4 regions of the Staphylococcus sp. AC872 genome follow, and region 2 is predicted to be linked to each of the others. Evidence: predicted binding sites of a transcription regulator. Region 2 holds the regulator's gene; each other region holds the start of a gene.

Region 1 (8,606 bases), on a different contig from region 2:
AAGAGGGTGAAGAACAGAAATTTTACATTTCGTCTTTCTTCCCCGGCATATGATGACTAGGTGAGTTACAAGCATCTCGTAGTAACTTACCAGTCATCCACTGCCTCTAACCATTAAAATGGAAGTACGTTTAAGGATCACAGTAGCTTGCGCTACTGCGTAAGAGGGTGAAGAACAGAAATTTTACATTTCATCTTTCTTCCCCGGCACATGATGACTAGGTGAGTTACAAGCATCTCGTAGTAACTTACCAGTCATCCACTGCCTCTAACCATTAAAATGGAAGTACTTCTTTAAATGCATAAGAGCCCCTAATCGCTAATGCGATTTTCTTCTTCGGTTCGCCTTAGCTTGCGCTAATGCATAAGAGCCCCTAATCGCTAAGCGATAAGGGGCTCTAAAAATGTCAGATTTGTTATTTTATAGTGATTTTAAATACTCTTGGCCTTGTTTCTTATCATATAAGTTTTCCCATTTTGCGATAACTACAGTTGATAAAGCGTTACCCATAACGTTAACGACTGTACGTACCATGTCTAATAAACGGTCAACTCCTATGATTAATGCAAGTCCTTGAGCTGGTAATCCCATTGCACCTAATGTTGTTAATAAAACAACGATTGAAGTACCTGGAACTGCCGCCATACCTTTTGATGTAAGCATTAATGTTAACATTAACACAATTTGTTCTGTTAACGTTAAATGCATACCATACATTTGTGCGACGAATAAAGCAGCGATTGACTGATACAATGCTGAACCGTCTAAGTTAAATGTATATCCAATTGGTATAACAAATGATGTAATTTCTTTTGGTGAACCAAATTTTTCCATCTTTTTCATCATTACTGGTAATACAGCTTCTGAGCTTGATGTTGAGAAGGCTAAAAGAATTTCACTTTTTAGTATTTTCATAATTGAGAAAATACTTATGCCACACATTCTTGCTACAATTCCTAATACTACAACTACAAAGAATACCATCGCGAAGACGACAACTAATACAAGTTTAAGTAGAGGAAGTAAAGCTGATGCACCAAATGTAATAATTGTTGTACAAATAAATGCAAAGACACCTAATGGTGCTAATTTTAAAATTTTGTTAATCATCCAGAAAACTGCTTCTAATGTACCATTTAAGAAAGATTTAACTGGTTCTGCTTTTTCACCGATGGCAGCTAAGCCTAAACCGAAGAATACAGCAAAGAAGATAATTGGTAATAATTCTCCTTTAGTTAAAGCTTCAAAAAAGTTTGTAGGTACAATGTTTACAATGGTATCAATAAAATGGTTACCATATGTAGATTGTTCTGCAGCGTGTGCAGATGATTGATATTTAGAAATATCGCCCTTTGGTAGTTTTGATGGATCAAGTCCAGAACCTGGTTTAAACAAGTTACCGAAGATAATCCCAAGACCAATAGCGATTGTTGTTATAATCTCAAAGTAAAGTATTGTTTTCCATCCATAGCGACCTACGGTTTTCGACTCCCCTACGTTCGAAATAGATAACGCTAAAGAACAGAACACAACTGGAATAACGATCATTTTAATTAAATTTAAAAAGACGTCTCCAAATGGCTTTATGTAGTTAGCCGCTTCTTCATTTCCATATAATATAAGTCCAACGACAACACCTAGAACCAACGCAATTAATACTTGCACTGGAAGGCTAATTTTTCTCTTGAATAGAGCCATATTGCAAACTCCCCTTCATCTGACATCACTTAATTATATCAGATAACTTAAAAATAGCTATAATTTTTTAAATAACAAATACAAATAATTGTGTTGAAATTTCTAAATAATTGTGAAACCAGAGTATTTTACTACGGTTATTTTTCCCACTTTCATTGTTATAATCATAATTCTAGCCTAATATCAAACTTACACAATAAGAAAAAAGGTTACCGATTTTTTCAATCGATAACCTAAAATTATTTGGGTTAATTTGAAGGTTTATAATTTTTATTAAAGTAATTGTGTTTGGCACTTTTTAAACTTTTCTTAGTTTCAGTATCAAAACCTTCTGCAAAGATACCTTTTCTTGTACTTATCGGCTGTATGACATAAGTTACTTTAGGCTCGTCTTTATAAATAACTTCCTTATAATAGACACCTTTTTTAGCGCTATACAAAGTTTCTTCTTTTTTTATCTTATCTTTTAAATGATGTTCTTTAAGATAACTATCGACCATTTCAATATTTTTATGGCCTTGATATGTTTTAAGTGCGAAGAAAAATGCAAATGCTAAAACTAATGAAATGATTAATATAATAGCGATTCTAATTAATTTCTGTTTCCTACTCATTTTATAGACTCCTTTTGCCTTATCTTAATTAGTATGAACGAAAAGCATACATTTTTAAAGTCTTATAAAACTTTTGTAACAAAATATTCTTATCTGAATTTTGCACTTAAAAGTTTGGTTCAAGTTTATTATAGATATTGTCTAACATCTTCAAGTGGTAAACGTACTGAGTCATGTGCTTCTTGTGCACCTTTACCTACTGCAATAGCTACCACAGGTACAAAACGCTCACTATCTAAACCTAACACGTCTGCAATATTAGCTTTATCAAATCCACCGATTGGATTCGTATCATAGCCATGAGATTTAGCTACAAGCATGAATTGCATAGCCATTAAACTACTATCAATATTGACGATATCTTTCATACCCTCTCTAGATAGCCCTTTATAATGAGGAAGGACCCAACTTAACATTTTATCTTTTATTTCTTCGGTCATATGTTTCTTACTTACTGCATCACTATAAATTTGTTCAGCTTTTTCATAATTTTTCAAGTCACCAAAAACAATAATCATCGCGGACGATGTATTCACTTGTCTTGAGTTCATCCCAAATGAGGGTAAGATTTTTTCTTTACCTTCATCCGAATCTACTACCATTATTCTCCACGGCTGCATATTTACGGATGATGGTGCCTTAGTTGCTTTTTGAATCATTTCATCCATTTCTTCGTGACTAATTTTATATTCAGTATCAAATACTTTTACAGATTTTCTTCCTTTTAATACATCATTAAATTTTGAGATTCTTTCCATTAAGTTCTCCTCTTTCTTTATAAGTCGTTTGATATTTCAAAACAATTAATTTTTATTATAATTTTGTAATTTTTAAATGAAAAGCAATTTGCCTATATCACTTCAAACGGCACTTGACAAGTCATACACTTCATAATATTGTTAGCTTAACAAGGAGTGATTTAATGTATGTAGAAAATAGTTATTTAAGCAAACAATTATGCTTTTTATTCTATGTTTCATCAAAAGAAATAATCAAAAAGTATTCTAGTTATTTAAAGGAATACGAACTCACGTACACTGGTTATATAGTGCTAATGGCGATTGAAGAAGATGAGAAACTTAACATCAAAACTTTAGGTGATAGAGTTTTCTTAGATTCAGGCACTTTAACACCATTACTAAAAAAATTAGAAAAGAAAAATTACGTTGTTCGAACTCGTGAAGAAAAAGATGAAAGAAATCTTCAAATTTCACTGACAGATCATGGTAAAAGTATTAAAAAACCATTATCTGAAGTGTCATTAAAAGTATTTGGCGAATTTGATATCGACGTTAACGAAGCTAAAGAATTAATCAACCATCTTCAAATGTTTGTTTCTAAAAACTTTGATAAATCCACGGAAAAGTAATACTTCTATAGAGAAAAAGACAAAAGTAAACTTTCCCTCAACATTCATATCTTTCTTTTATTCATGTAAATCCAAGTTATGTGAACCAATGTTTCATATTGTAAGCTTTTGTCTATATTCTCTAGAACGAGTAATCACTCCATGAATCCTTTTTACTTTACCTCACCCTAAACAGTACATATAATGAATTTACAATTAAATATGATTCAAATTTAGTTAATCAAAAGGAGCGAATAGTATGCCTAGTAACGACTTCTTTAATAATTCATTTTTGAAAAATGACCCTACTGATATGTTTAGAGACTTAGGTAAACAAGTTTTTAATCAGTTTTCAACACAAGCATTTCCAGCTAATTTATATAATGAAAGCGATCATTATTTAATAGAAGCTGAACTTGCAGGCGTTAAAAAGGAAAATATATCATTAACTTTTGATCATCATACATTAACGATTAAAGCTAATAAGTATTTAGAGCCTCATAATGGACAAGCACAATTGAATGAACGTTCTAACGGAGAACTTGTGCGTCGATTTGAATTTGAAGATGTAGATAAAGATTTAATCAAAGCAACATTTGAAGATGGCGTCTTAAATATTCGCTTACCTAAACAACAACAAGAATCTGAAGACGCAACAACTATTTCTATATTATAAATCAAAATATAACACCCTCGTCACGGTATAACCATGATGAGGGTGTTATTTATTTATGCTTCTTTTTTATTTAAATGAACCATTGTGATTAATGCGATAAGTCCAAAAACAGCTAAAAAGATAAATGCTAAATGACTTGAACCAGTCATACCTGTAACATATGTGATTACTAATGGTGGGAAAAAGCCGCCTAGTCCCCCCATCATTGATACAATACCATTTGCTGATCCAGCTTCTTTCGCAAAATATGAAGGTACTAATTTAAAAATAAGACCATTACCAATACCTGCACATACACTTATCATTAAACATCCAATGGTAAATAATGCGATGTGATTAGAAAATCCTAAAATTAATGCACCTATAATCATAATGACAAAATCTACCATCAGAACTTTAACTGCATTTAATTTATCACCTAGTATACCTCCGACTGGTCTCAAGAAAGTCGCTAAAGCAATAAATATACCTGAACGAATACCTGCATCTACTTTATCTATACCAAAATGTTGAACAAGATAGTTTGGCAAAAATAGTCCAAAGGCTACAAACGCACCAAATGTAATAAAGTACCAAAGACTTGTATAGTATAGTTTATAATTTTTAAATAAGATTTTCATTTGAGCTATTAGTGGCACTTTTACTTTAGGCTCACGATTATCCCCAAATATAAACATTAATACTGCAAATATAGCAATAATAATCAAATAACTTCTAACCGTTGTTTGCCAACCAATAATCCCTGCAATTGGCGGTGCTAAAAAGGATGAAATGGCTGTCCCTATATTTCCCATACCATAGATACCATTTGCTAATCCTACTTTATCTTTTGGAAAATATTTTGGAATTGATGTAACACCTACTGAGAAGATGGCACCACCAACACCAAGAAAGAATCCAGATATCATCATCATTTTTGGTGATTGTGCTTGTCCTAAAAAGTAAATTGGAAATAAAAGCACTATAAAGCTACAGAAAAACACCCATTTGGCTCCAACAATATTAGTTAAATATCCAAAAGGGACACGTAATATTGATCCTAAAATTACGGGTATTGCTAAAATAATGGATAGTTGTCCCGCTGATATTTTAATGTCTTGAGAAATAAACGGCATTAATGGAGAAATAATACTCCAAGCCATAAAACCAACCACTAAGCTAAGTGTTTGTAATGTGAGTTGAAATCCACCTTTTGTCTTGTCCATATTTTTACCCTCGTCGAATTCATTTATTTATTAGTACTATGTGGGCCTGCCTTTTAATAGCAGTATTAATGAACATAGAACTAATCTTAATTTGATTTTATCTACTTTGTGAAAAACTGAACATTAGGATAATCCCTTATTTATATAAGTAATTCCCCTATTAAAAGGTTCACAGTAGCTTTCACTACTGCGTATGAGGGTGAAGAACAGAAATTTTATATTTCGTCGTTCTTCCCCGGCACATGATGACTAGGTGAGTTACAAGTATCACGTAGTAACTTACCAGTCATCCACTGCCCCTAACCATTAAAATGGAAGTACTTTTAAGGATCACAGTAGCTTTCACTACTGCGTATGAGGGTGAAGAACAGAAATTTTATATTTCGTCGTTCTTCCCCGGCATATGATGACTAGGTGAGTTACAAGTATCACGTAGTAACTTACCAGTCATCCACTGCCCTTAACCATTAAAATGGAAGTACTTTTAAGGATCACAGTAGCTTTCGCTACTGCGTAAGAAGTACTAACCATTAAAATGGAAGTACTTCTTTAAATGCATTAGAGCCCCTAATCGCTAAAGCGATTTTCTTCTTCAGTTCGCCTTAGCTTGCGCTAATGCATAAGAGCCCCTTATCGCTAAAGCGATCATTCTTTCGGTTCGCCTTAGCTTCACTAAGGCATAAGAGACCCTTATCGCTAAAGCGATAAGGGTCTCTAAAATTCTAATAGTTTCTTTTTCATGGTGTATTCTACGAGTTCTGGTTTTGATTTTAATTCTAGTTTGTTCATAATGTGTGTTTTATGTGCTTCTACGGTTTTTACTGATACAAATAGTTTTTCTGCTATTTCTTTATTACCGTAGCCTTTTGCTATTAATGGCAATATCTCTAATTCCCTTTTGGATAACACTTTGAATGGATCTGATGTATCTGTATATTCCTGATTACTACTGTTTACAAATTCATTGACTAATGAGGTTGTTAATTTCATATCCACATATGTCTCACCATTATAAACCGTTCTAATAGCAAGCAATAGTTGTTCATCAGGTGCGTTTTTCAAAATATAACCTTTCGCACCGTTCCTCAATACATGAAATAAATACTCTTCATCATCATACATCGTTAAGATTAAAATCTTAGTTTCAGGAAAACTTTCATGAATTTTACTCGTTGCGATAAGTCCAGATTCACCTGGTGGCATACTTAAGTCCATTAATAGCACATCAGGTTTAAACTCCATGACTTTTTGATAGGCTTCTACACCATCAGCAGCGGTAGCAACTACTTCCATATCCTCTTGATAATTCAATATCATAGAGAAACCGGTTCTAACAACTGCATGATCATCGGCAATAACTATTTTCAACATTATTCCCCCAAAAATTAATTTACAGTGGTACTTCTAAAGTAATAATCGTTCCTTTACCTATATGCGTTTCTATGTTTAAATTCCCTTCAACAAGTTCTGATCGCTCTTTCATTCCATATAACCCTAGTCCCGATCCTCTTGGCTTGGAAGATGGATCAAATCCTTGTCCTCGATCAATAATTTCAGCGATTAAAGTCAATTCATTTTGCTGAATAGTGACTTCTACTTCACTAACACCAGCATATTTTAAAGCGTTATATACAGCCTCTTGAACAACTCGATAAACGACTGTTTCCACTTCACTATCAAATCGATGATTGACAATGTTAGAAACATAATTGATTTGCATACCATAATTTTCTTCGAATTGTTTAAAATACGATTTAAATGCTGCCTCTAGTCCTAAATCATCAAGGGATGCAGGACGCAATTCAACTGATAAATGTCGGACATCATCAACGAGTTGTGACATTAATCCTTCAATATTTTTAACATCTTCTAATATCTTCTCTTTATCTTGTTGATATTTTAACAAACGTAATTGAACATCAATATTCAACATTTCTTGAATAACACTATCATGTAATTCTCTAGATATACGCTTACGTTCATTTTCTTGTGCAGAAATTGTTTTTCTCATCATTCGACGTTGATTCATTTTTTCTTGTCGTTCAATTTGAGGTGCAACATCTTGCAAAGTAAATGCGTTGATGCCTTTAACCGGATCAATTGTAATATAAGAAGCTGTAAATGGTGCGATTTTTCTGTTTTTTGTTTTCATAAATACTTGGAATTGAGAGTGATGAGGTTGTTCTACATCTAAAAAGCAATCTTTACATGACTGTAAGTCATACTCATTCGTGTAACCCTCGCATCGTCTGCATATCGCATTTGTCATCGCACTATAATTTTCTTCTTCCGAAATGACCTCTTTAGCCGCTTCATTCATTGCTATGACTTTTCCGTTATTATTTACAAAAACAATCTTCTCATTTGTACTTTCAAAATAACGTCTTAACAACACTTCAAGTTGTTCATTATTAACCGTCAAGTTAATCACCTAAATTTCTTCATTAAATATCCCTAATTGTTCATAAATATCTATATCATACACATTTATTGGTAATGGTTTATGATTTCTTTGGCCAAACAACATGACACCATACACTTGTTGTTGATACCAAAGTGGAATCGCTATGACCGCGGTTAAATTTTCACTGAGTAATATAGGAAACTTAACCTTTTCATCAGGTGTTAAAGCCATGTCTACATTAGCAATTACCATTCTCTTTCCCGTTTTCATCACATTACCAGCTAGACCTCGCCCTTTACGCAAAATAATCAATTTATATCTATCATTCTTATTGCCTGACACATATTGCCATTTTATAGGTGAAAAGGTGCTCGCTGATTCATAAAAAGCTAACGCTGCAAAATCAAAACCTTGTTCTAATCTAATTCTATCAATATTTTCTTGAAAATTTTGGCTTTCAAACATTGAATCTGGCATCATACTATTTCCACCCTTGAATTACTATAGTTTATTTTTTCGGTAAATAATGTACCTTCTATTTGTATACGATAAGGGTACACTCCATACATGAACTAAACGCGTAAATGGCCAACACGCAAAAATGGTAAACCCTAATAACATATGCAATTTAAATTGCAATGGTACATTGGTCATCAAATCT
Region 2 (8,606 bases):
CTAAATTGCAAGATTGATTCACCCTGTTGTTTAAATAATGACTCTATCGCCATATCTTGTTGTATTAATATTTGGCTTATTACAGCACCTATAAAGGCATCTCCAGCACCAGTAGTATCGATAGCTTTGACTTTAAAGCCTTCATGATGTTTAACTGTACCATCTTTCAAATAGATTGAGGCTCCCTTAGCGCCTCGAGTATAAATTACCGCTTCAACATTGCCTACAAATAGCGATTCAATCGCTTTAGATTCATCTTGCTCTCTCGTAATAAATTCAATTTCTTCATCTGAAACTTTAACGACATGTGCTTTAGGTATAAATGTCAATATAGCGTTACGACAATCCTCTTTATTATCCCATAAAGGTAAGCGAACATTAGGATCAAAAACAATGGTTCCTTGATGTTGATTAAATTTCTCGACCATTGCCAAATGTGCTTGTTTCATAGGGCTATCTACTAAATCAACCGAGCAGAAATGTAAAACATCACCCTTACCCACGTCTAAATCTTCAATATTTTGAGCTTCATATAACATATCTGCAGATGGTTTCCGATAAAATGAAAAGTCTCTTTGTCCGTCTGCCTTTAAACTTACAAATGCGAGTGCTGTATTCGCCTCATCTGTTCTCTTAATATAATCAGTACCAACACCAATTTGATTCAGTGTCTCAACGATAATATCTCCAAATGCATCATTGCCAAGTTGCGTTATCATTTCAGCTTGTGCACCTAACTTTTGAACTGTACAAGCAACGTTGCAAGGTGCACCTCCTACTTGACGAGAAAATTGTTCAACGTCTTTAAGTGCAGTATCAGTTACTGTTGGCATAAAATCTATTAACGCTTCACCTATTGCGAATAAACGTCTCATGAAAGATCACCTTTCAAATTATATTTTGTAAATTGTAGATAGACTTGTCCTGATTCTGTCGAAGTCTTAATACCAGTTGCTTCCTCTGAAGGGAATATTCTTGATGTTAAGACACGTTCACCGTCATTACAAAAAATCTCTATACTAGAGGTATCAACAAAGATTCGTAATTGTGTTAAGGTTGAATCCAGTTTTGTACTACGTGTTGTGCCTTCTACATTGCCTGGTAATACACCGCTATCAGTTCGATCAAGTGTCACTTTATTGTCTCTTTTATTATATGAAATCATTGTCGATTGATATCTTGATGTTCTTAACTCAAAATAAATTTCAGATGCATCATTTTCCAAAATATCAATGATTAATTCGTATTGTTTACCCTCATATGGATGTAACTTGGTTGTAAATTTATTAGCGTAACCTAAAGCTGTTTCTTTGTTATATCTTAATTTTTCTAAGCTTTGAATAGGTCTTTGTTTCAACTTACCATTTTCAATATTTAATACTCTTGGAATAGTTAAACAATGTGCCCAACCTTCTTCATCTGTAGGATATGTTGTGTCTGGTAATCCCATCCAACCAATTAAGATACGTTGACCATTTTGGTCGAGAAATGTTTGTGGCGCATAAAAATCAAAACCTCTGTCCAATTCTAAAAATGATTGATGATCAAATTCTAACGTATCTAGATTTAAATCACCCATAATATAGCCAGATTGATAAATATTACGATACTTATCTTCATCACTATCAAGACCTTGTGGACAAAACATGATGACATCATGGCCATCTAGTTCAAAGTAATCAGGACACTCCCACATATAACCAAACTGATTTAATGATGTTTTAATTTCTCCTTGGAAATGCCAATTCACAATATCTTTCGAACGATATAATAATAATCTACCAAATTCATCCATAGTTTGCGCACCTAAAATCGCATAAAATTGATCCTCAACTTGAAATACTTTTGGATCTCTAAAATGACTTGTATAGCCTTCCGGTTGTTGGCTAATGACAGGTTTAGGAAATTTCTCTACTGATCCGTCAGCTTTCATTCTAGCAATCATTTGGGATGAATGTCTTTGCCATGCATGATCACGGTGATTTCCAGTGTACATATAATATAAATGGCCCTGATATTCAAAAGCACTTCCGCTATAAACGCCATGACTATCGAATTTAGTATCTGGACTTAGTATCACACCTTGTGGTTCGAAATGAACCAAATCGTCACTTGTATAATTAAACCAATACTTTAAACCATGTACCGCACCTAAAGGGAACCATTGATGTGACACATAATATTTTCCATCAAAATAAATTAAACCGTTGGGATCATTTAATAAACCCGTTTCTGGTTGAATATGAAAAGTTTGTCTATACGGAGATAGTTTTACTTGTTGTTTTAAATTTAGTAATTTATCGCTATCAGCATCTTCTATTCGTTGATAGCGTTCTTCTTTAGTCCATTCAGTCATTCATATCCCCCTATTTTATAGTAATCTTTTAAGTATATGGGGTTAAGTTTATTCATAATAAAGTGCCACTTATACATGTAATTTTGTTCAATTATAAATATTAAACAAAAGTCGAAACTATATGCTAAGTCATATGCGTTTCTAAAAATGTATGTCTTTATCATTGTCTTCCCCAACTTGCATTGTCTTTAGAATTCCTCATCGAAATCCTTTATACTTGGGCTACTTGAGCCGGTAAGAATGATGCTTCTATTTTATCATTTCTACTGGTATCGGTTCCATATAATTTGAATATATTCTTCATAATTTCACTGGTATCACAATGGTTTCTTCAATAGCTTCACCCTTTATCAATTGTCTAACTTCAAGCATGGCACGTTGTCCCGCTTCAAAATAATTAAACTGTATCGTTCGAATAATTGGTGAAACTATTTGTGTCATAGGGTCTCCACCAAATCCATGAATCATTGTTGGTTTTAATAATTGATCTGAATTAAAACTATATTTATGAATAGCCAATGCAATCGCATCGGTCGCACCTATAATGACGTCAGCATCATTGATCTTTGTTAACGTTTGTTCAATGTCTTGTAATGCTTCTTCATATTTAAAAGAGGTTTCAAATATATCTGGTTCAATTTGATATTTTGATAAGCCGTCGACTAATCCATTTCTTCTATGTACACCCACTGCAATGTCTTTCTCAGTAACACTAAAAAATACAACACGTTGTGGTTGGTTTTGACCTACCCACTCACCCACTTTTAATCCTGCTTGATAATCATCATGCGTGATGCTATGTAATCCAGGGTATTCTTGTCCAACTATAATGACAGGTACATTAGCTTTATCAATTACTTCCAAGTGTTTATTAGTAATATCGGTTGCCATTAAAATGATTGCATCCACTTTACTTCGAGATAAAGTTTCAATTGCTTCTATTTCCGCATCCATATGTAAATCAGTGTAGTTTAGTAGTAATTGATAGTTATGTCGTTGGCATTGATCTACTATACCTTTGACTGTTTCATCAACAGCGTAAGAGTTCATCCTTGGAATAATTGCACCTATAATACGTGTTTGAGTCGCTCTTAGACTTTGTGCAAACTGATTCGGTTGGTAGTCATGTTCATTAATAATTCTACTTAATTTTATACGCGTCTTTTGACTTACAGATCCATTATTTAAATACCTAGAAACTGTACTTTTAGATACACCTGCTAATTTTGCGATATCCGATATATTTTTCATAAAAGTTACTCACCCATCATATTTTGGAAAACTTATATTTATTCTATCATACATGTAATCGCTTTAAATACTATTTTCTAGTTCTTTGAAATGAAAAAGAGCACCCTATGTAGGATGCTCTGTCTATATTTATCAGTACTTTACGCTTTTTGAACAGTAATTGTCCAAGATGCATCACCGAGTTGTTCATAATTAGTAACAGGGTAACCATTTTCTGCCGCCCAATTAGGGATTGCCTCAGTTGCCTGTGTACAATCAAAATCAATTTTTAATTCATCGCCAAGATCTAATTCAGTCATTTTCTTTTGTGCTTCAATTAATGGGAAAGGACAAACCATCCCAACTGTACCTAATTCATATACCATTATAAATCCTCCTTACGTCGTTTGCGTTTGTTGTTTAACTGTTGTTTGTTGTTTTTTAGTCGATTGTTGTAATTGTTTCATAGGTTTAATAAAAATAAAGTAACTCATAAACCATACACCTAGAATCATTGAACCTAAGCCAATCCAACCTTGCCAACTCATTGTTGCCGTTTCAACTAAACCGTTACCGATTGAGCAACCACCTGCAACAGAGGCTCCAAAGCCCATTAAAATACCACCTATTGCACTATTTCTAATTGTTTTCTTATCTGGTAAACGCCATTTGAATTCTTTTGAACCTTTAGCAGCAATGTAGGAACCAAGGAATATACCTACAACTAAAAATGCGCCCCAATCAATGAGTTGAGTATTTCCAGTAATTAAGAAATTAACAATATTTGCTGAAGGCGTCGTAATTCCTAATCCATAATCTCTACCAGTAGAACTACTCATTGGCCAAGCTAATAATGCGATTAATCCAACTGCAATTGCTGCTACAAATGGATGATACCTTCTTTCAAATAAATAATGTCTTAAACCTGTATACTTTTGTTTTAATTTAGGAACTGCTACTTTAGGTTTTTTAAGTGTTTTAGTCACCAATATTAAAGTAATAATCGTTATAAGAATGACTAAAATCCAATTTGGAATATGCAATGTATCTGCCATACTAGCATTTTCATTTGTAGGTTGGTTAATTACTTTTAGAACTGGTGATAAAATACCTGTCTTAGTCATAGCACTTGTTAATGCATATAAAATAAGTGCAATCCAACTACCTATTAAACCTTCTCCTGCTCTATAATATGTTCCAGTAGCACAACCGCCTGCTAATACGATACCTATGCCAAAGACAAAAGAACCGATAACTGTACCAACAATTGGAAATGTATGTGCTGGAACATTAACTAAGCCTAAACTTGTTAAAATGAATAAACCAATACTTTGAACTGTAATCGCAACAAGCAAAGCATAAAACATTTTATTACTTTTTTGTACATACATATCTCTAAAACCGCCTGCTAAACAAAAGCGAGTTCGTTGCATTACGAATCCTAATAGTACACCGACAATCAAACCGCTTATAATCATCCAAACCATATTTTCACCCTTTTCCGATATAAATACTAAGTTATTTTACAGGATAAAGTGTTATATTTCAAGTTCACTATCTAAATTAGTTCTCCCAATGCATATCTTTATTGAATGTAGTTTTCACTTTACTAAAAAATAGTACACCTCTTTAAGATGTACTATTAAATATCGCTATTTTAAAGCGCTTGTATTTCATTTATATGATGAACTAACGTTTGTATGTCTTTTGATTTAAAATGACTGAATTTATACCAAGTTTGGTTATAATAAATAAATAATTTATGTCCTAGTAATCCCTTACGTACTTGGTAACGAATTATTTTTTTTACATCAATATCTAAATTTAAAGGATTATGATTTGTATAATATGACTTGAATATTAGTGTATGCTCGTTCAAAACCAATTGTCCGGGAATGTATATCAATGTAGGTAAATGAGCTTTATACATACAACTTACTTGAATCAAAAATTTACCATTCATAAAGAGTCCCCCTAATGACCAATATGCTATTTCATTGATTCATCATAATTTCTCATAAAGAATAGTAAGGACTGTAATTCAATACCTAAATCAATATGATGTACTTGAACATCATTTGGTGTACTTACTCTTGCTGGCGTAAAATTCATAATTCCTTTAATACCAGATTCAACAAGTTCGTCTGTAACACTTTGAGCAACATGTTCAGGAGTAGTGAGAATGACTACATCAATATCTTGTTTTGATAACGTTTGTTTTAAAGTCTTGCTATCTTTAACAACTACACGGCCTACTTGTTCACCGATGACATCTTGATTCACATCAAATGCTTCTGTAATTGTCATTTCATCGTGAATTGAAAAGTTATATGTTAATAATGCTCGACCTAAGTTACCTACACCAACAATTGCAATTTTAATATCATTACTACCACTAATTTCAGCTTTAAAAAATTCAATTAAACTATCTATATTATAGCCATAACCTTTTTTACCTAATTCGCCAAAATATGAAAAATCTCTACGAATCGTAGCTGAATCTATTTGTAATGCTTCGCTAATAGCTTTAGAATTAACACGGTCAATACCTTTAGTTTTTAGATTACTAACAAATCTATAATATAACGGTAAACGTTTTAAAGTTGCTCGAGGAATTTTAACGTTACTTGCCATTTTATTTGTCTCCCTTCGACACTAAACGGTTTCAATTTAATTTTATGTATATATGTTTGCAACAATAAAAATCCAAATAATTGTTTACAATGAATACTTGCTAATTATACATTAATAAAATTTAAAAATAAATATCCTAGTTTCAAGACACAGCTTAATACTGTAAAATAAATATTAATATGATAAACAAATATTTAAACATATCAAACTATATGTATAGTTTATAATGATATCGCATATTTAGAAAGGTGAAGTCGGATGATACTTTTACAACTTAATGACATCTCTAAATCGTTCGATGGTGAAGATATCTTTACTAACGTTGATTTTGAAGTAAAAACAGGCGAACGTATAGGTGTTGTTGGACGAAATGGTGCCGGTAAATCAACACTTATGAAAATCATTGCTGGCGTTGAAGATTATGATAGTGGTCATATTTCAAAGATTAAAAATCTTAAGATGGGCTATTTGACACAACAAATGACACTAGACTCTAACGCCACTGTATTTGAGGAAATGTCAAAACCATTTGAACATATAAAAAATATGGAATTATTAATCAAACAAGAAACCGATTGGTTAGCTGCACATGCAGATGCGTATGATACCCCTACTTATCAAGCACATATAGAAAAATATGAATCTTTATCAAATCAATTTGAGCAACTAGAAGGTTATCAATATGATAGTAAAATTAAAACAGTTCTTCATGGGTTGAATTTTAATGAAGATGACTTTAATAAACCTATTAATGACTTCAGTGGTGGTCAAAAAACAAGATTATCACTGGCACAAATGTTGTTAAATGAACCAGATTTATTATTACTTGATGAACCTACCAACCATCTTGATTTAGAAACCACAAAATGGTTAGAGGATTATTTACGCTACTTTAAAGGTGCAATTGTCATTATCAGTCATGATAGATATTTCTTAGACAAAATCGTTACACAAGTTTATGACGTCGCTTTAGGTAGCGTCAAACGATATATTGGTAATTATGAACAATTTATTCAACAAAGAGATAAATATTATGAAAAACGTATGCAAGAATATGAAAAACAACAGGAAGAAATTAAAAGATTAGAAACATTTGTAGAAAAAAATATTACAAGAGCTTCAACAAGTGGCATGGCAAAAAGTCGTCGTAAAACCCTAGAAAAAATTCAACGTATAGATAAACCTATGATTGATGCAAGAAGTGCCAATATCCAGTTTGGATTTGATAGAAATACCGGAAATGACGTCATGCATATCAAACAATTAGAAATTGGTTATGATGATACCCCTATTACTAAACCTATTAATATGGAAGTATCCAAAGGCGATCACATTGCAATTATAGGGCCAAATGGTGTCGGTAAAACCACTTTGATTAAAACCATTGCTCAAAGACAACGTCAACTCGGTGGCGAAGTCACATTTGGTGCTAATTTGAAAATTGGTTACTATGATCAAAAACAAGCTGAATTCAAATCAAATAAAACCATTCTAGATTATGTGTGGGACCAATATCCAAATATGAACGAAAAAGATATTCGAGCAGTATTAGGACGCTTTTTATTCGTACAAGACGATGTCAAAAAAATCATCAATGATTTATCAGGTGGTGAAAAAGCAAGACTACAACTAGCCTTGTTAATGTTACAACGTGATAATGTACTTATTTTAGATGAGCCTACCAATCACCTCGACATAGATTCAAAAGAAATGTTAGAACAAGCTTTAGAGCATTTTGCAGGTACTATAATATTTGTATCCCATGATAGATATTTCATCAATCAATTAGCCAATAAAGTATTTGACTTAGATCATGATGGTGGCAAAATGTATCTTGGTGACTACCAATATTATATTGAAAAAACAGAAGAAGCTGCTGCTCTAAAAGCTAAAGCGGAAAGTGAAATTGAGTCTACAAATAACCCAAGCACCAAACAGAGATCGACATCATCATATGAAAATCAAAAACAACGTCGTCGCGAACAACGCAAAATAGAACGTGAAATCGAGCAACGTGAAGCTATCATCGAATCATGTGAAGCAAAGATCGAAGACATTGATTATCAACTTACACAACCTGATGTTTATAGTGATCCTATTAAATCCAATGAATTAGCGGAATTAAAATCAAACACCGAACAAGAATTAGAACAAGCAATGATGGAATGGGAAGAATTACAAGAAAAATTATAAATAACTATTATTTTACTAGACATTAAAAAGTAGAGTTTCTACTTTTTAGTGTCTTTTTTCTATCGTTTTATTGATTATTATTAACAATGATTATTGCCTATATGAAAGCTATCCACAGAGTTATCCTAGTTATCCACAAGTAATATGTAACTATTTTTAAAAGTTATTCAGATGAAAATATACTATATCCACA
Region 3 (8,606 bases), on a different contig from region 2:
ATTATTTTTTATCTACTTTGTAATCAATTAAATAAATAGACTCTGGTGTTACATTGAAGTTTTTAACATTTTTACTTACACCGTCAATTTGGTCATTGTACGTTATATAACTATTTGGAATGTCTTTGTCTGACGTTTTCAATATTTGATTCGTTAGTTGCTCACGTTCTGTTTGACCGAATGTGTGGTTTAGTTGTTTGATTTGTTGAGTAACCTCTTTATTGTCATAGTTACCTTTATTATTTGCGCCTTTTGGTAAATAAGCAGTATTAAAGAAATAACCTGTATCTCCTCTAGGAACTGTTAAGTAACTATACATAGAAGCATCCCATGCATCTTTATCTTTCAAATATCCTTCGATATCATCTACGTTTCTTAATTTTACTTCAATGTTTGCTTTTTTAGCTTCAGATTGGATAACTTGTCCAATCTTAGGTAATTCAGGTCTACCATCATAAGTAACCATATTTATTTTTAAAGGATGATCTTTAGTGTAGCCTTCTTTGGCTAATAGCTTTTTCGCTTTATTAATGTCTTGTGGCTGAACCTCGCTACCTTTAATATGCTTCAATCGATCATTAAATGGTCCAGAGGCTGGTTTGGCATAATTTTTGGATACATTCTTAGCAATTTCTTTACGATTAATAACTGCATCAAATGCTTCTCGAACATTTTTATTCATTTTTTTGCTGTCGTGATTATAAAGTAATAAATGTGTTCTGAAACCAGATGTACTTTGAATATTCGCTTTATTAGATTTTTTAACGTCATTAATTTGATCGATAGGTACATCTGTTGTTAAATCTGATTTGCCAGATAATAAATGATTGACACGAGTATTGCCATCTTCATGATATGTGACATTGATTTTACTTAATTTAGGTGTACCTTGCCAATAATCTTTGTATTTTGATAGCTCTATCTTTTGTGACCGTTGATATTTGTCAATTTGGTACGGGCCTGTACCAACTGGTTGATCCGAAACTTTGCCTTTCGCTTGTGTGTCATAAATAGCTGCGAATGGACTCGCTAATTCGGATTTTAATTCAGGATAAGGTTCCTTGGTTTTGATTGTCACTTCTTGGCCTTTTGCAGTGATTTTATCAATAGGTAGAGATCCACTTAATAAGTCACTCTTTTTAACACCTTGTTCTAGACTACGTTTGACAGCATCTCCAGTTAATTTATGACCATTTTGGAAATGAATGTCATCTTTAATTTTTAGGGTAAGTGTATCATCAGATTTTTGTTTGAAGGATTTAACCAATAGGGGTTTAACTTTACCATCTTTAGACATTTTGAATAAAGATTCTAATGCACCGATTTTCACAGGTACATCCGTTTCATATGGCGCAATTGATGTTGTTTTTAATGGGATTTCAACATTAAGCGTATCTTTTTTATTTGTTGCATTATTGCTACAACTTGCTAAAATAAAGGATACTATAATTATCAGAATAGTAAATCTTTTCATGTCGTTTACTCCTCTCCATTGTCTTATCATGAAAATTTACTAAGTCGTTAATATGGCACGTACATATTGCATCGTTCGTTATGTATTTGAAATTGGTGCTAGTTGAAGTAGTACATATATTAACCACTAATATTTTAATTATATATCTTATTACATGTAATTTAAATCTTTATACATCTCTTTTTACAAAGTTAAATATTTTATTATGTCGTGTATATAACTTGTATAAGGGTATTCCCTAATTTTCACTAAAAATGTGAAATTAATCACAAAAACTCTACGAATTAGTTTACAATTCAAGTTGAAAGGATTGGTATTATGGTAGGCAACATTTTAGTGGCACATGGAATGAGAAAAGGAAATCAAAATAAAGCCTTAGAAGAATTCATTACAACTTTACTAAAAGATGAAGAGTACCATTACGAATTAGCGTTTTTAGAGAGTGACACACAGAGTTTAGAAATAACAATGGAAAATATGATCGAAAAAGGAATCACACAATTTAGAATTGTGCCGTTACTTATTTTTAGAGCGATGCATTATATTGGCGATATTCCTAACATACTATCAGAGATGAAAGTAAAGTATCCTCAAATTTCGAGTCAAATGAGTGAACCTTTAGGCACACATCCTTATATGAAATCACTAGTAGAAAGAAGAATAGAGGATGTGCATCTTGCTGATCAAGCCTCCAAGACAGCAACGGTTATTATTGCACACGGTAATGGTAGCGGCCGTTTTACAAAAGCACATGATGAACTTAAAGCATTTGTGGAAACCATCGACTCGAAGCGACCTGTATATGCAAGAGCTTTATATGGCGTTTTAACATTCAGAAATGATTTAGACGAGATATCAAAACAATATGATGAATTAATTATCGTGCCACTCTTTTTATTTGATGGAAGATTGGTCAATAAAGTAAAACGATTCATTGATGACATGGATATTCATTGTAAACTACACATTACACCGTCAATCAATTTTGATGACGCATTGAGACTTATTATACGAGAACGTCTTGAAGCACTCCAATTTTAAAAATAACAACATGTGCCTTTATATCTAATCCTTTAAATAACTTATCTATAGTGATAAAGGGGCATATATATGACTAAAAACAAATTAGTGATGATAGGAAATGGCATGGCTGGTTTGAGAACTATCGAAGAAATTTTGGATAGAGATCCGCAACGTTTTGAAATTACCATTATCGGTAAAGAAGCCTATCCAAATTATAATAGAATCATGTTATCTAATATTTTACAAAATAAAATGACTGTAGAAGAAACAATCATGAATTCATATGACTGGTATGCAGAACATGACATTAAATTGGTTAATAACGATCCAGTGACGATATTAGATAGAGCAAATAAGACTGTTATAACTGAGAGTGGGCTATCCTTTGAATATGATCAATGTATAATTGCCACAGGTTCAAAAGCATTTGTTTTACCTATTCCAGGATCTGATTTACCAAGTGTTATTGGGTGGCGAACAATTGATGATACTAAACGCATGATGGAGATAGCTCAAACTAAACATAAAGCAATTGTTATAGGTGGGGGACTATTAGGATTAGAATGTGCTAGAGGGTTATTAGACCAAGGTATGGAGGTAACCGTAGTACATTTAGCAGAATGGCTTATGGAAATGCAATTGGATCGAAAAGTAGGTCAAATGCTAAAAAATGATTTGGAACAACAAGGTATGCGATTTGAATTACAAGCGAATACCCAAGAAATTCTCGGTCATGAAGATGTTGAGTCCGTTAGATTAGCAGATGGACGTGTGTTAGAAGTGGACTTAGTTGTTATGGCGGTAGGTATTAGACCTTATACTGAGGTAGCTAAAGCGGCTGGTTTAGACGTTAATAGAGGTATTATCGTTAATGAATTTATGCAAACAAATGATCCAAATATCTTTGCTGTGGGAGAATGTGCAGAATGTGAAGGTAAAGTATATGGTTTAGTTGCACCATTATATGAACAAGGTATCGTTTTAGCAGACTATTTAATAAATAAGGAAACTAATGGCTACCATGGCTCTACTACATTTACCTCTTTAAAGGTATCAGGGTGTGATTTATATAGTGCAGGTATTATTCAAGAAACTGACGATATTCATGGTATAGAGATATTTAATAGTATCGATAATAATTATAAAAAAGTATTTTTAAAAGATGGAGAAGTTGTCGGTACAGTGTTATATGGGAATACAGATGATGGTTCTCGCTTCTATAACATGATGAAAAAGCACGAATCTATCGAAGACTATACGTTGGTCTCTTTATTAACAAAAGGTGGAGAAGCTGCCAATGTATCTATTGAGGATATGGCAGATGACGAAACAATTTGTGGTTGTAATGGTGTCAATAAAGGCACAATTGTAGAAGCGATTACTAAAAACGGATTAACGTCTGTAGCTGAAGTTACAAAAATGACTAAAGCAGGAAATTCATGTGGGAAATGTAAAGGCCAAATCGCAGACATTCTACAATATGCATTAGGTGATGATTTTATAGCCTCTAAACCAACTGGTATATGTGCTTGTACGGATTTATCACGAGATCAAATTGTTACTCAAATTAGAGCAAAAGGACTCAAAACATCTAAAGAAGTGAGACATGTACTCAACTTCAAAGATAAAAATGGATGTCCAAAATGTCGTCCTGCTATCAACTACTATTTGAACATGATATATCCAAATGAGCATAAAGATGAAAAAGAATCACGATTTGCCAATGAACGTTATCATGCAAATATTCAAAATGACGGTACATTCTCCGTTATCCCCCAAATGCGCGGTGGTGTTACAGATGCAGATCAACTTATTAGACTAGGAGAAGTCGCTAAAAAATATAATGTACCACTTGTTAAAGTTACAGGATCTCAACGTGTGGGATTATATGGATTGAAAAAAGAAGAACTACCAAGCGTATGGGAAGACTTAGGCATGCGTTCTGCTTCAGCTTATGGTAAAAAAACACGTTCAGTTAAAAGTTGTGTTGGTAAAGAATTCTGTAGATTTGGAACACAATATACGACTCAACTTGGTATTAGATTAGAGAAAACATTTGAATATATTGATACCCTACATAAATTCAAAATGGGTGTATCAGGATGCCCTAGAAGCTGCGTGGAATCTGGTGTGAAAGATTTTGGTGTGATATCAGTAGAAAATGGTTTCCAACTCTATATCGGAGGTAATGGCGGTACTGAAGTAACAAAAGGACAATTACTAACTACTGTAGAAACAGAAGATGAAGTGATTCGTATTTGTGGTGCATTGATGCAATATTATCGTGAAACTGGAATATATGCTGAAAGAACTGCGCCTTGGTTAGAACGTCTTGGTTTTGAAAATGTGAAAGAAGTATTGTTAGATCCCGAACGTCAACAAGCACTTTTCGATAGAGTGATGGAAGCGAAACAAGCGATCCAAGAGGAACCTTGGCAAGCAATCGTAAATGATAAAGCATCACAAAAAATCTTTGAAGTTGAGAGGGTTTAATCATGAAACATATGGAGAAAATTAAAGTGTCCCGTATAGATGAGTTAACACCATTAATTGGTAAGAAAGTATTCGTAAACGATAAAGAGATTGGTTTGTTTTTAACAAATGAAGGAGAGATATTTGCAGTCAATAATATTTGTCCTCATAAAGAGGGGCCTTTGTCAGAAGGTACTGTTAGTGGAAACTATGTTTATTGTCCTTTACATGACCAAAAAATTGATCTTAAGACAGGTGATGTTCAGGAACCAGATACTGGTTGTGTAGAAACGTATCCAGTAGAAGTCGTAGATGGAGATATTTTTATATGCCTTTAAATCGATACGGAACTGTCTACTTAGTAGGTGCAGGTCCTGGTGATCCTAATTTATTAACTAAAAGAGCGCAAAGACTCATTGAAAATGCAGATATTATATTATACGACAGATTGGTTAATCCCTTTATATTGCAATATGCTAAACCAGATATAGAAATCATTGATGTTGGTAAGAAACCATATACTAAACATATTCAACAAGAGGCCATTAATCAAAAAATGATTGAAGCGGCAAGTAAACATCATCATGTGGTTAGGCTTAAAGGAGGCGACCCTGCTATATTTGGACGTGTCCAAGAAGAAGTAGAAGCTTTAGTTGAATTAAATATCAACTTTGAAATAGTGCCGGGGATAACATCGGCAAGTGCAGCAGCACAATCCATGAACTTAGGTCTAACAATGAGAAGTATAGCTAAAAACGTTACTTTTTCAACAGGTCATTTTAAGGATTCAAAAGATAATGACATTGATATCAGTACATTAATAAATAAAGGAACGCTAGCTGTTTATATGGGGGTTAAACGACTACCTAGAATTATTTCGCAAATCAGACAGTATACATCGTATGATTACCCAATCGCAATTGTTTTCCGTGCCTCACTTTTTGATGAACAAGTATTGACTGGAAATATAAGTAATATCGAACAAAAGTTAAACCAGTATAAAGTAGAAGGATTACCAGGCATTTGTATCATTGGAGATATCATCAGCTATTCACAACCCCAAATTAAGACTAAGCATAAAGAAAAAATATATATTGTAAAAGGCGATAGAAACCAAGCATTAGAAAAATGTGAATTACTATATGAGCAAGGTTATGGATGCATGATTGAAGTAGATGAGACGTATCATTATTCTCAACAAGCATTATACAAAACAGTGTTAAAGCAGTATACACATCAGTTTATTGAATTATAAGCACAAAATGAATATTAATGATAAAGCAGTGTCTATCTAGAATAGGCACTGCTTTTTTGTAGTAGGGAATTTATAAGTGCAATTAGGACATTCCCTAATATATAAATATTGTGAAAAAATGTACAATCTAATTGAAAAGATTGGAACGCATAGATGAAGTAAAGGTCTAGGAGGATATTTATGGGCAAATTTGGATTAAATTTTTTTAAACCAACTGAAAAGTTTAATGGTAATTGGTCAGTACTTGAAAGTAAAAGCAGAGAATGGGAAAAAATGTACCGTGAACGTTGGAGTCACGATAAAGAAGTGAGAACTACCCACGGCGTGAATTGTACTGGGTCTTGTTCATGGAAAGTTTTTGTTAAAAATGGCGTCATAACATGGGAAAATCAACAAACAGATTATCCTAGTTGTGGTCCAGATATGCCAGAATATGAACCGAGAGGATGCCCAAGAGGTGCCTCATTTTCATGGTATGAATATAGTCCATTAAGAGTTAAATATCCCTATATCAGAGGGCAACTTTTAGAATTATGGCAAGAAGCACTTGAAGAAAATCATGGAAACAAAATTGCTGCATGGGCATCTATTGTAGAAGATGAAGAAAAAGCCAAACGTTATAAACAAGCGCGTGGTATGGGTGGTCATGTACGATCAAATTGGAAAGATGTAACTGATATTATCGCTGCTCAATTACTATATACCATAAAAAAAGATGGTCCAGATAGAATAGCAGGATTCACGCCTATTCCAGCGATGTCTATGGTGAGCTATGCAGCTGGTGCACGATTCATTAATTTGTTGGGTGGAGAAATGTTGAGTTTTTATGATTGGTATGCCGATTTGCCACCAGCATCACCTCAAATATGGGGAGAACAGACAGATGTCCCTGAATCAAGTGATTGGTATAACGCTGCTTACATGATTATGTGGGGTTCAAACGTACCATTAACAAGAACTCCAGATGCACATTTCATGACAGAAGTACGATATAAAGGCACTAAAGTCATTTCTATCGCACCAGATTATGCTGAAAATGTAAAGTTTGCAGATAATTGGTTGGCGCCTAACCCAGGCACTGATGCTGCAGTTGCGCAAGCAATGACACATGTTATTTTACAAGAATATTATATCAATAATCCTAATGCACGATTCATTAATTATGCTAAACAATATACAGATATGCCTTTTGTATTAATGTTAGATCAAGATGAAAATGGTTTGAAAGCAGGCCGATTTTTAAGAGCAAGTGATCTTGGACAAGATACAACAAACGGAGAATGGAAGCCTGTGTTATTTGATAACTTATCAAATCAACTAGTTGTTCCAAATGGCACGATGGGGCAACGCTGGGAAGATGGTAAACAATGGAATCTTAAATTAGAAGATGAAGCAGGCAATGATATTCAACCTAGTCTATCCATGGATGAAAGTGATTTTGAATTACAACAAATTCAATTTCCATATTTTGATAGCAATGGCGACGGTGTCTTTGAACGACCTATACCTACTAAGAAGATTAAATTAGCTAATGGTGATGAAAGATATATTACTACTGTATATGATTTGATGATAAGTCAATATGGTATCAAACGTTTTAATCATGAATTAGAAGCAACGGGATATGACGATGCACATTCTAAATATACGCCTGCCTGGCAAGAAAACATTACAGGTATAAAATCTAGCCTAGTCATTCAAGTTGCAAAAGAATTTGCTCAAAATGCTATAGACACAGAAGGACGCTCAATGATTATTATGGGAGCTGGTATCAACCATTGGTTTAATTCCGATACAATTTATCGTTCTATTTTAAATTTAGTTATGTTATGTGGCTGTCAAGGTGTCAATGGTGGTGGTTGGGCACACTATGTTGGACAAGAAAAATGTCGACCTATCGAAGGATGGAATACGATTGCATTTGCTAAAGATTGGCAAGGGCCTCCACGCTTACAAAATGGGACAAGTTGGTTCTATTTCGCAACAGATCAATGGAAGTATGAAGAATCAAATGTTGATAAATTGAAATCACCTTTAGCGAAGCATATAAAACATCAACATCCTGCTGATTACAATGTGACAGCAGCTAAATTAGGCTGGTTGCCTTCGTATCCACAGTTTAATAAGAATAGTTTGTTATTCGCTGAAGAAGCCAAAGAAAATGGTGATGATTCAAATGAAGCCATCTTACAACGTGCGATTAATGAAGTGAAAACGAAGGAAACAAAATTTGCAGTAGAAGATCCTGATTTAAGAAAAAACCATCCTAAAACATTATTCGTATGGCGTTCTAATTTAATTTCTAGTTCTGCTAAAGGACAAGAATATTTTATGAAACATTTATTAGGTACAAAATCAGGATTATTAGCATCACCAAACGAA
Region 4 (8,606 bases), on a different contig from region 2:
AATTGACGTGCTGTATGAATGGCATGGCCTAAACCTTTTTGCTCTTTTTGACGAACATAGAAGATGTTAGCTAAATCTGTTGAGTATCGAACCTTTTCTAATAGGTCATTTTTCCCTTTTTCTTGTAATACCATTTCTAATTCTTTTTGGTTATCGAAATGATCTTCAATCGCACGTTTATGTTTACCTGTAACGATAATGATATCTTCGATCCCTGCTCTTGATGCTTCTTCAACAATATATTGAATTGTTGGTTTATCTAAGATAGCTAACATTTCTTTTGGCATTGCTTTCGTTGCTGGTAAAAATCTTGTCCCCAAACCAGCTGCTGGAATAATTGCTTTTTTAACTTTCACTCAAATAGCTCCCCTCGAATAACCGTTTAATCCCTCGAATAAATCATTTATTAGATTAATAATAAATATATATAGTATATGTATTACTTACATAGATTTATTCAATTTATTAAAAAGTTAAGTATTTACACCATATTATATTATCACAACATTCCACTTATTTTTAGTATTAATTTTTATAAATATTGTACTAGTCTGTATTGTGTAGCGATTTAAATTGACTTATTCTATAAAAAAACTGATTCTACACCTTAGATGTAAAATCAGTTTTAAATATTTTTCATTTATAAATTATATAAACTTACTAGTAACCTATCACCAGAGCGATGGACATCGCTGTAGCACAGATAATGATCCATACAACAATGAGTTTCCATGCAAATTTTAGCCATTGTGTATATGAAATGCGCGCAACTGCTAAAGCACCCATCAGTGTCGCTGATGTCGGGAATAAAATATTACTAATGGCATCTCCATATTGGAAGGCTAGCACTGTAATTTGTCGATTGATGTGTAGTAAATCTGAAATAGGTATCATGAGTGGCATTGTTGTTAAAGCTTGTCCTGAGCCTGACGGAATAAAGAAATTCAATATAAATTGTAAAACAAACGTCACCATGATGACTAATGAAGCAGGTACGTCAGATAATAGTGTTGTCATACCATGTACAATCGTATCGATGATTTTACCATTTTCTAATAACACGACAATCCCTTTAGCAATACCCACGACTAACGCACCATAGAGAATATCTTGCATCCCTTTAACTAGTGCATCAAATGTTCCATTAAATCCAAGTCCAGCGACTAATCCTGCTACGATACCAGCCAATAGAAAGTTGGCACTCATTTGTGTAAAGGTCCAATCATACTTAAAAATACCAAATACATTAAATAAAATCGCACCAAGAATCAATGCTAGACTGAAAGCTTGCCTCTTACTAAAATGTTGATATTCAATTTCTGTATTAAGTTGTCCTTCTTCCTTTTCCAACTCATAAACAATACTCTTCGACTTATTCTTTTTAACTTTTTGACCGTAAAGCATGACTGTAGTAATAGCTGCAGTGAGTATAAAGACGTATATAATCGTACGTAATCCCCAACCAGAGAACAATGGTAACTCAGCTACTTTTTGCGCAATACCAACAGTAAACGGATTAAGCATACCACCCATAAATCCGCTTCCGGCTCCTAATATGACTACCGCTGCACCTGTTAATGCATCATAACCAAGTGTACGAGCAATCAACACTCCTATAGGTACAAAAATAATCGTCTCCTCTGATAATCCGATAGAAAACCCTAAAATGGAAAAGGCCGTCATCGTCAATGGAATCATTAAAAAATTGGCTTTGCCTAATGTACGCATTGCTTTGTTCACACCATTTTCAAATGCACCTGTTTGGTGAACTATCCCAAATGCACCGCCTACTAAAAATACATAAAATACAATTTCACCGCCACTTACCAAACCTTCTGGTACTGCTCTAAAAATATCTAAAAATGATAAATGCTGATTCGCAACTTCATGGTAAGAACCAGAAACAACTACTGTTTGACCACTTTTCTTTTCTCGTGCATATTCCCCTGCTGGTATCACATAAGTCATTATCCAAGCAAATATAATAACCATTAATAATAAAGCATACGTATGAGGTGTTTTAAATTTGAACTTCTTCGATTTTTCTTTTTTCATATGATTAATCCCCTTTTTAAATCATTGAAGTTAATATTTTTATACCGATACCCTATTTTCAGAAAATTAACAATAATTTATTTAGAAATTTAAAAAGCGCTTAGTAACCTTGATATGTCACTAAACGCTTCATCGATTCATTATTCTTCTGATTGATTACTCATTTGCTTTTCTTTAACTTTATTACCATTTTGATCGAGTTTAATTATTTTATCTTTCTCACTCTTATATGTACCCATGATTTCCCCATCATGATTACGATAATTCACTGTCCAATTACCATCGTTGTCTATACGGATGTTATCCCAAAGGTAGGTTTTATTATCTAATTCGCCATCAAATTCACTGATTTCATTATAAATTTGGCTTCTCATATGTGCCATCGTATTAGCAGCGTTTTTATCTGGATCATCTGCTTTTTGTGCTGCACCACTATCAACGATTTGTATTTTCTTTTCCATTTCTGGTAAAGATCTATTATCTTTATTTGCTTTATATAACTGATTAATATCTAGTTCCTTACCATCTTTAGATAAAGAAGCATAATCATTTAATGCACCTTGTGTACCACCTATAAATATTTTATTTTTATTTACACCTATAACAGAAGCAAACTGACCTTTCGTTGGATATACTTGATAAAACTTCATGCCATCGGGTGCATTTTTTATAGAATCCACTTTCTCTAACATTAGATCTTCCATTTGCTTTTTCTCAACTTCAGATCCCTTTTTATACTCATAAATGCCTGTTAGGATTTCATTTTTAGTTAACATATATTGATCTGCTTCGTCAGCATAAAAAGCTAATGTTAATTTTTTCTTTTCTGATAATTGAGTCACTGACGTACTTTTGTTTTCATTTTTATTATCTTGTTTTTCTTTATTACTATCATTTGTTTTAGACGCTTGCTTGTTTTCTTCTTTCTTATCTGTTGCGTTCGATTTTTCACCTGAATGACAACCTGCCAAAACTAGGAATGCTGATAAACTTAATACGAAAATTCTTTTCATCAAAATGACTCCTTTCAAAAATATATTTATTAATATAAATGTAAATAAAACACTTATTAATATCAAGACAATTCAGAATATTGTATTTAATAACTTCACATATTATTCTTTTTACAAAGATATTTGAATAATTAAAAACACACCAATTCCAATAAGGAACTGATGTGTTTGTGAAGGGTGTGTAGTGTTATGGGTTTATTTCTTTTTATAATGTAATTGAGATCTTCCCTTTGAAATTGACGTAACGGTAGGCTTTTTTGACCGCTTCATCGTCGGGTGGTTCAACATTTTCTAATTGATATGGGATGCCTAAATTTTTCCACTTATACACGCCGAGTTGGTGATAGGGTAAGATTTCAAATTTTTCAACGTTATCAAGAGAATTAATAAATTCTCCAAGTTGAATGAGATCTTCTTTATCATCTGAGATACCTGGCACTAGGACGTGACGAATCCATACAGGTTGTTTCATATCTGACAATTTACGGGCAAATTTGAGTATATGTGTATTGGGTTTGCCTGTTAATTGAATATGTTTTTCATTATTAATATGCTTTATGTCTAATAATATAAGATCTGTATGTTTCTGTAGTTCATCAAAGTGTCGGTTAAACGCTGGTGTATCATTGACGCATCCTGCAGAGGTATCAAGACACGTATGTACACCATTTGCTTGTAGTTCTTTGAATAACGCTTCTAGAAATGGCATTTGTAGTAATGGCTCGCCACCGCTTACGGTCACGCCGCCACCAGATGCATCAAAGTAAGGTTGATACGGTAATATTTCATTAACCATTTCATCTACAGTAACTTCTCTAGATGGTTCATTGATTTTCCAAGTGTCTGGATTATGACAATATAAACATCTTAATAAGCAACCTTGTGTAAATAATATATATCTAATACCTGGTCCATCGACTGTGCCCATACTTTCGACGGAGTGTAAGTGTCCTTTAAGCATTTTGCTCCCACCTTATTTTCTACATTTGTTCGTGGAATGTACGTGAAATGACATCCAATTGTTGTTCGCGAGTTAATTTAATGAAGTTAACTGCATAACCAGATACACGGATTGTTAATTGTGGATACTCTTCTGGATGTTCCATTGCATCTAATAATGTTTCTCTGTTAAATACATTGATATTTAAGTGATGACCATGTTGCATTGCATAGCCGTCTAACATACTTGTTAAGTTTTTATTCTGAGCGTCTTCTTCTTTACCTAATGATTTTGGTACGATACTAAATGTATTTGAGATACCGTCTTTACAGCAGTCATAAGGAATTTTAGCAACAGAACTTAATGAAGATAATGCACCTTTTTGATCTCGACCATGCATTGGGTTTGCACCTGGTGCAAATGGTTCGCCAGCTTTACGACCGTCTGGTGTGTTACCTGTTTTCTTACCGTAAACAACGTTAGATGTTATTGTTAATACACTCATTGTATGTTCTGAGTCACGGTATGTTTTATGACTACGTAATTTTGTCATGAAGCGTTCAACTAAATCGACTGCGATATCATCCACACGGCTATCATTATTACCATATTTAGGGAAATCGCCTTCGATTTCGAAGTCTGTAACTAGGCCTTCTTCATTACGGATAGGTTTTACTTGTGCATATTTGATTGCTGATAAAGAGTCAGCTGCTACTGATAAACCAGCAATACCTGTTGCCATCGTACGAATAATATTTGTATCATGTAACGCCATTTCAATACGTTCATAACTATATTTATCGTGCATGTAATGAATGATATTTAATGAATTAATGTATACACCTGCAAGCCAGTTCATCATTTTTTCAAATTTCTCAAATACTTCATCATAATCTAATACGTCTGAATGGATACCTTCATAACTTGGACCTACTTGTTTGCCAGATTTTTCATCTTTACCACCATTGATAGCATATAGTAATGTTTTAGCTAAGTTAGCACGAGCACCGAAGAATTGCATTTGCTTACCGATTTTCATTGCTGATACACAACATGCGATACCATAGTCATCACCATAGCTTTCACGCATTAAATCGTCGTTTTCATATTGAATTGAGCTTGTTTTAATACTCATTTTTGCACAATAAATTTTGAAGTTTTCAGGCAATCTTACTGACCAAAGCACAGTTAAGTTTGGTTCAGGTGCTGGACCTAGGTTATCTAATGAATGTAAGAAACGGAATGAGTTTTTCGTAACTAATGGTCTACCATCAATACCTACACCACCGATAGATTCAGTTACCCAAGTTGGATCGCCAGAGAATAATTCGTTATAGTCTGGTGTACGTGCAAATTTAACGATACGTAATTTCATAATGAAGTGGTCGATAATTTCTTGTACTTCACTTTCTGTAATGTCACCGTTTTTCAAATCACGTTCAGCATAAATATCTAAGAATGTTGATGTACGTCCTAAACTCATGGCAGCACCATTTTGTTCTTTGATTGCTGCAAGATATGCTAAGTATAACCATTGCACCGCTTCTTTAAAGTTAGTAGCTGGTCGACTTAAATCAAATCCGTACATTTGTCCTAGTTCTTTTAATTCATTTAAGGCACGATATTGTTCGGATAATTCTTCTCTTAATCTAATCACATCTTCTGACATTTCAGTAGACATTGTATTAAAGTCTTTAAGTTTTTCTTCCATTAAGAAGTCAACACCATATAATGCCACACGACGATAGTCACCGATGATACGTCCACGACCATATGCATCTGGTAATCCTGTAATTATTCCAGCTTTTCGACAATTTAACATTTCTCTGGAATATGCATCGAATACACCTTGGTTATGCGTTTTACGATAGTCTGTAAAGATTTTTTCTGTTTCTGGATCTAATTCATAACCATATGCTTCACATGCTGCTTTAGCCATACGAATACCACCGAACGGTTGCATTGAACGTTTAAATGGTTTCTCTGTTTGCACACCGACAACTGTTTCTAAATCTTTGTCTAAATATCCAGCGTCATGTGATGTGATTGTGGATGCTACTTTCGTATCCATATCCCACATACCACCGCGTTCACGTTCTTCTTTAGATAATTGCATCACTTGGTCCCATAATTTTGATGTTGCTTCAGTTGGACCTTCTAAAAAGGCATCGTCACCTTCATATAATGAATAATTTAGTTGAATAAATTCTCTCACGTCTACATGTCTATTCCAACGACCATTTTTAAAACCTTGCCAAGCACTAGTATGATGATTTGTTTCTAACATACTGTTCGCCTCCATTTCGTTTTGTTAACGTTTTCACATGTAGTGTAGCATGTTTATTGTGATAATTTTCACAAAATTTATGACTAATTTTCAACTAAAATATGGCTGATTAGCGAACCTGTATCTTAAATTAATACAGAATTACATTTTTATTCACTGTTACATAACAGATTTATAAATATCATAAATTCAAAATTAAAATACTTACATAAAAACCAAATGAATTCATTTCTTATATACCATTATTATACTAATAAAATATGTTAAACTTATTTCGTGTACAATTAGTTGGGTATTTGGTAAATCACGTTAACAATATAAAAGGAGTTTTGTGTGGTATGAAAAAGTTGTGGACTGTGCTATTGATGGGATTACTAGTACTATCAGCATGTTCAAATTATCATTCTGAAGGAAAAAATGAAGCGAGCAAGCAAGATAGTAATAAACAGAATCAATCTCACAAGAAAGTTAAAAAGATGGTAAAACTTATATTGACGGTATCTTAATGGTGAATAAGCAAATTAAATTACCAAAAGACTATAATCCTGGGGAAAATCCTAAAGCAGTGAAAGCATTAAATAAAATGATTACTGATGCGAAAAAAGATCATATCAATTTATACAAAATTAGTGGCTTCAGAAGCTATCAAACTCAAATTCAATTATTCAATAATTATAAAGCTAGAGATGATGAAAAAGCAGCTAATAAATATAGCTCTAAACCAGGTCATTCAGAACATCAAACTGGTTTATCATTCGATGTGGGTGCACAGGGATCTGATAAAAACTTATACCGCAGTTTTGGTAAAACCAAAGAAGGTCAATGGATTAAACGCCATGCAGATGAATATGGCTTTATTATTAGATATGGTAAAGGCAAAGAAAATGAAACTGGCTATCAATATGAGCCATGGCATTTACGCTATTTAGGTAAAGAGAAAGCCAAAGAAGTCAAAGAGTCTGGCCAAAGTTTAGAATCTTATTTAGTTTTATATCCTAAAAAATAATAAAAATAAGGCTGAGATACATGATGGATAATGTGAGTGATTGTGTGATATGTACACATCAACTCATAACCAGTCCTCATGAATATCTCAGCCTTTTTTAATTCTATTATTTTGCTTCTCCCACAACAGTAAAGCGTTCATTAATGTGTTGAGGATTTTCAATTTCGTCTACTAATGCAACGGCATAATCTGCATAACTGATATAGCTATTTCCCTCAGAATTAACAATTAATTGATCTTTACCAGATTGGTAATGACCTGTTCTAACACCCTCTGGATCAAATTCTGCAGCAGGGCTTAGGAATGTCCATGTTATACCTTCTGAGTTGCGTAATTCTTCAAGGTTTTGTCCTTGACCACTTGCTGTAGGTTTAACAATATCAGGAAATTCTGGTGTGTCGATTAATTGAACTGTATGTGCATCATCTACATATAGACTTCCGGCACCACCAACAATAATTGCTCTTGTATTTGTTCCTTTTAAAATATCAATTAAATGACGGCCTGCATTGATATGTCCTTCTGAATCGCCTAATGGTTCACCAAAAGCATTAACAACAACTTCAAATGATGCTATGTCTGTAGTTGTTAAATCATGAATGTCTTTCTCGATGATTTCTACTTCCGTATTTGTTATTTTTGATGCATTTCTCACGATGGCAGTTACTTGATGTCCTCTATCTAAAGCTTCTTTTAATACAAGTTGTCCTACTTTACCTGAAGCGCCTATAATTCCTATTTTCATTGTGAAACTCCTCCGTTTATCTCTTTTAAGATTAATTACATTTTGAAATGTGCTTATCATTGATGTAACTGTAACAGTTACAGTTACATAAAGTCGAATAACGAATACGCTATTCATTATGTTGCAATACTTGATTAACGATATCGTTCATTGTCACTTTCGCTAGAACACCTTCCATAGCATCTTGTGCTTGCATTAATATAATCTCTAACACCCCTTGAATGTTAGCACCTACCACACAGTTCACGTTCGTGTCTTCATGTATCTGAAACAATTGTCCTTCTTCAACCACATCTACAGCATGATATACATCTAATAATGTAATATCTGATAACGGTTTTAGTAAGTATAGACCGCCATTGCCACGATACATATCTACTAATTGTGCACGTTTAAGATAGCCAATAATGCGTCGGATAACAACGGGGTTAGTATTAACACTGCCAGCTATATATTTTGATGATAGCTCTTGATTGGACTCTATTTGAATTAAAGATAATATATGCACTGCTACTGTAAATCTACTACTAATTTTCAAATGAATTAACCTCCTGTAACCA

What was found. Region 2 encodes Rex, which represses fermentation and respiration genes when NADH is low (regulators of the CRP and FNR family bind a similar motif). Its sites were predicted from a motif close to TTGTGAAATATTTCACAA; they were not measured.
Region 1: the regulator Rex is predicted to act here: its motif matches at 5,648-5,665, upstream of ACZ267_RS01185 (nitrate/nitrite transporter).
Region 3: the regulator Rex is predicted to act here: its motif matches at 6,333-6,350, upstream of ACZ267_RS01220 (nitrate reductase subunit alpha).
Region 4: the regulator Rex is predicted to act here: its motif matches at 6,352-6,369, upstream of pflB (formate C-acetyltransferase).

What each region holds. Positions count from the first base shown of each region.
Region 1 covers NZ_CEEDKW010000001.1:214,478-223,083, forward strand. Annotated here, with positions in the region: gene ACZ267_RS01160 (cation:dicarboxylate symporter family transporter) at 421-1,698, opposite strand; gene ACZ267_RS01165 (DUF3139 domain-containing protein) at 1,947-2,312, opposite strand; gene ACZ267_RS01170 (nitroreductase family protein) at 2,441-3,070, opposite strand; gene ACZ267_RS01175 (MarR family winged helix-turn-helix transcriptional regulator) at 3,235-3,681, shown strand; gene ACZ267_RS01180 (Hsp20/alpha crystallin family protein) at 3,920-4,336, shown strand; gene ACZ267_RS01185 (nitrate/nitrite transporter) at 4,390-5,541, opposite strand; gene nreC (nitrate respiration regulation response regulator NreC) at 6,256-6,909, opposite strand; gene nreB (nitrate respiration regulation sensor histidine kinase NreB) at 6,932-7,963, opposite strand; gene nreA (nitrate respiration regulation accessory nitrate sensor NreA) at 7,973-8,425, opposite strand; gene narI (respiratory nitrate reductase subunit gamma) at 8,447-8,606, opposite strand, start outside.
Region 2 covers NZ_CEEDKW010000011.1:15,811-24,416, reverse strand. Annotated here, with positions in the region: gene ACZ267_RS11885 (carbohydrate kinase family protein) at 1-875, opposite strand, end outside; gene ACZ267_RS11880 (sucrose-6-phosphate hydrolase) at 872-2,356, opposite strand; gene ACZ267_RS11875 (LacI family DNA-binding transcriptional regulator) at 2,657-3,607, opposite strand; gene ACZ267_RS11870 (sulfurtransferase TusA family protein) at 3,748-3,972, opposite strand; gene ACZ267_RS11865 (YeeE/YedE family protein) at 3,985-5,073, opposite strand; gene ACZ267_RS11860 (hypothetical protein) at 5,244-5,549, opposite strand; gene ACZ267_RS11855 (redox-sensing transcriptional repressor Rex) at 5,576-6,220, opposite strand; gene ACZ267_RS11850 (ABC-F family ATP-binding cassette domain-containing protein) at 6,479-8,413, shown strand.
Region 3 covers NZ_CEEDKW010000001.1:227,187-235,792, reverse strand. Annotated here, with positions in the region: gene nikA (nickel ABC transporter substrate-binding protein) at 2-1,474, opposite strand; gene ACZ267_RS01240 (sirohydrochlorin chelatase) at 1,793-2,515, shown strand; gene nirB (nitrite reductase large subunit NirB) at 2,585-4,990, shown strand; gene nirD (nitrite reductase small subunit NirD) at 4,993-5,307, shown strand; gene cobA (uroporphyrinogen-III C-methyltransferase) at 5,298-6,224, shown strand; gene ACZ267_RS01220 (nitrate reductase subunit alpha) at 6,405-8,606, shown strand, end outside.
Region 4 covers NZ_CEEDKW010000001.1:599,727-608,332, forward strand. Annotated here, with positions in the region: gene galU (UTP--glucose-1-phosphate uridylyltransferase GalU) at 1-356, opposite strand, end outside; gene ACZ267_RS02985 (YfcC family protein) at 661-2,055, opposite strand; gene ACZ267_RS02990 (hypothetical protein) at 2,196-3,068, opposite strand; gene pflA (pyruvate formate-lyase-activating protein) at 3,274-4,029, opposite strand; gene pflB (formate C-acetyltransferase) at 4,049-6,295, opposite strand; partial or broken gene ACZ267_RS03005 (M15 family metallopeptidase) at 6,634-7,301, shown strand; gene ACZ267_RS03010 (NAD(P)-dependent oxidoreductase) at 7,408-8,046, opposite strand; gene ACZ267_RS03015 (Rrf2 family transcriptional regulator) at 8,156-8,584, opposite strand.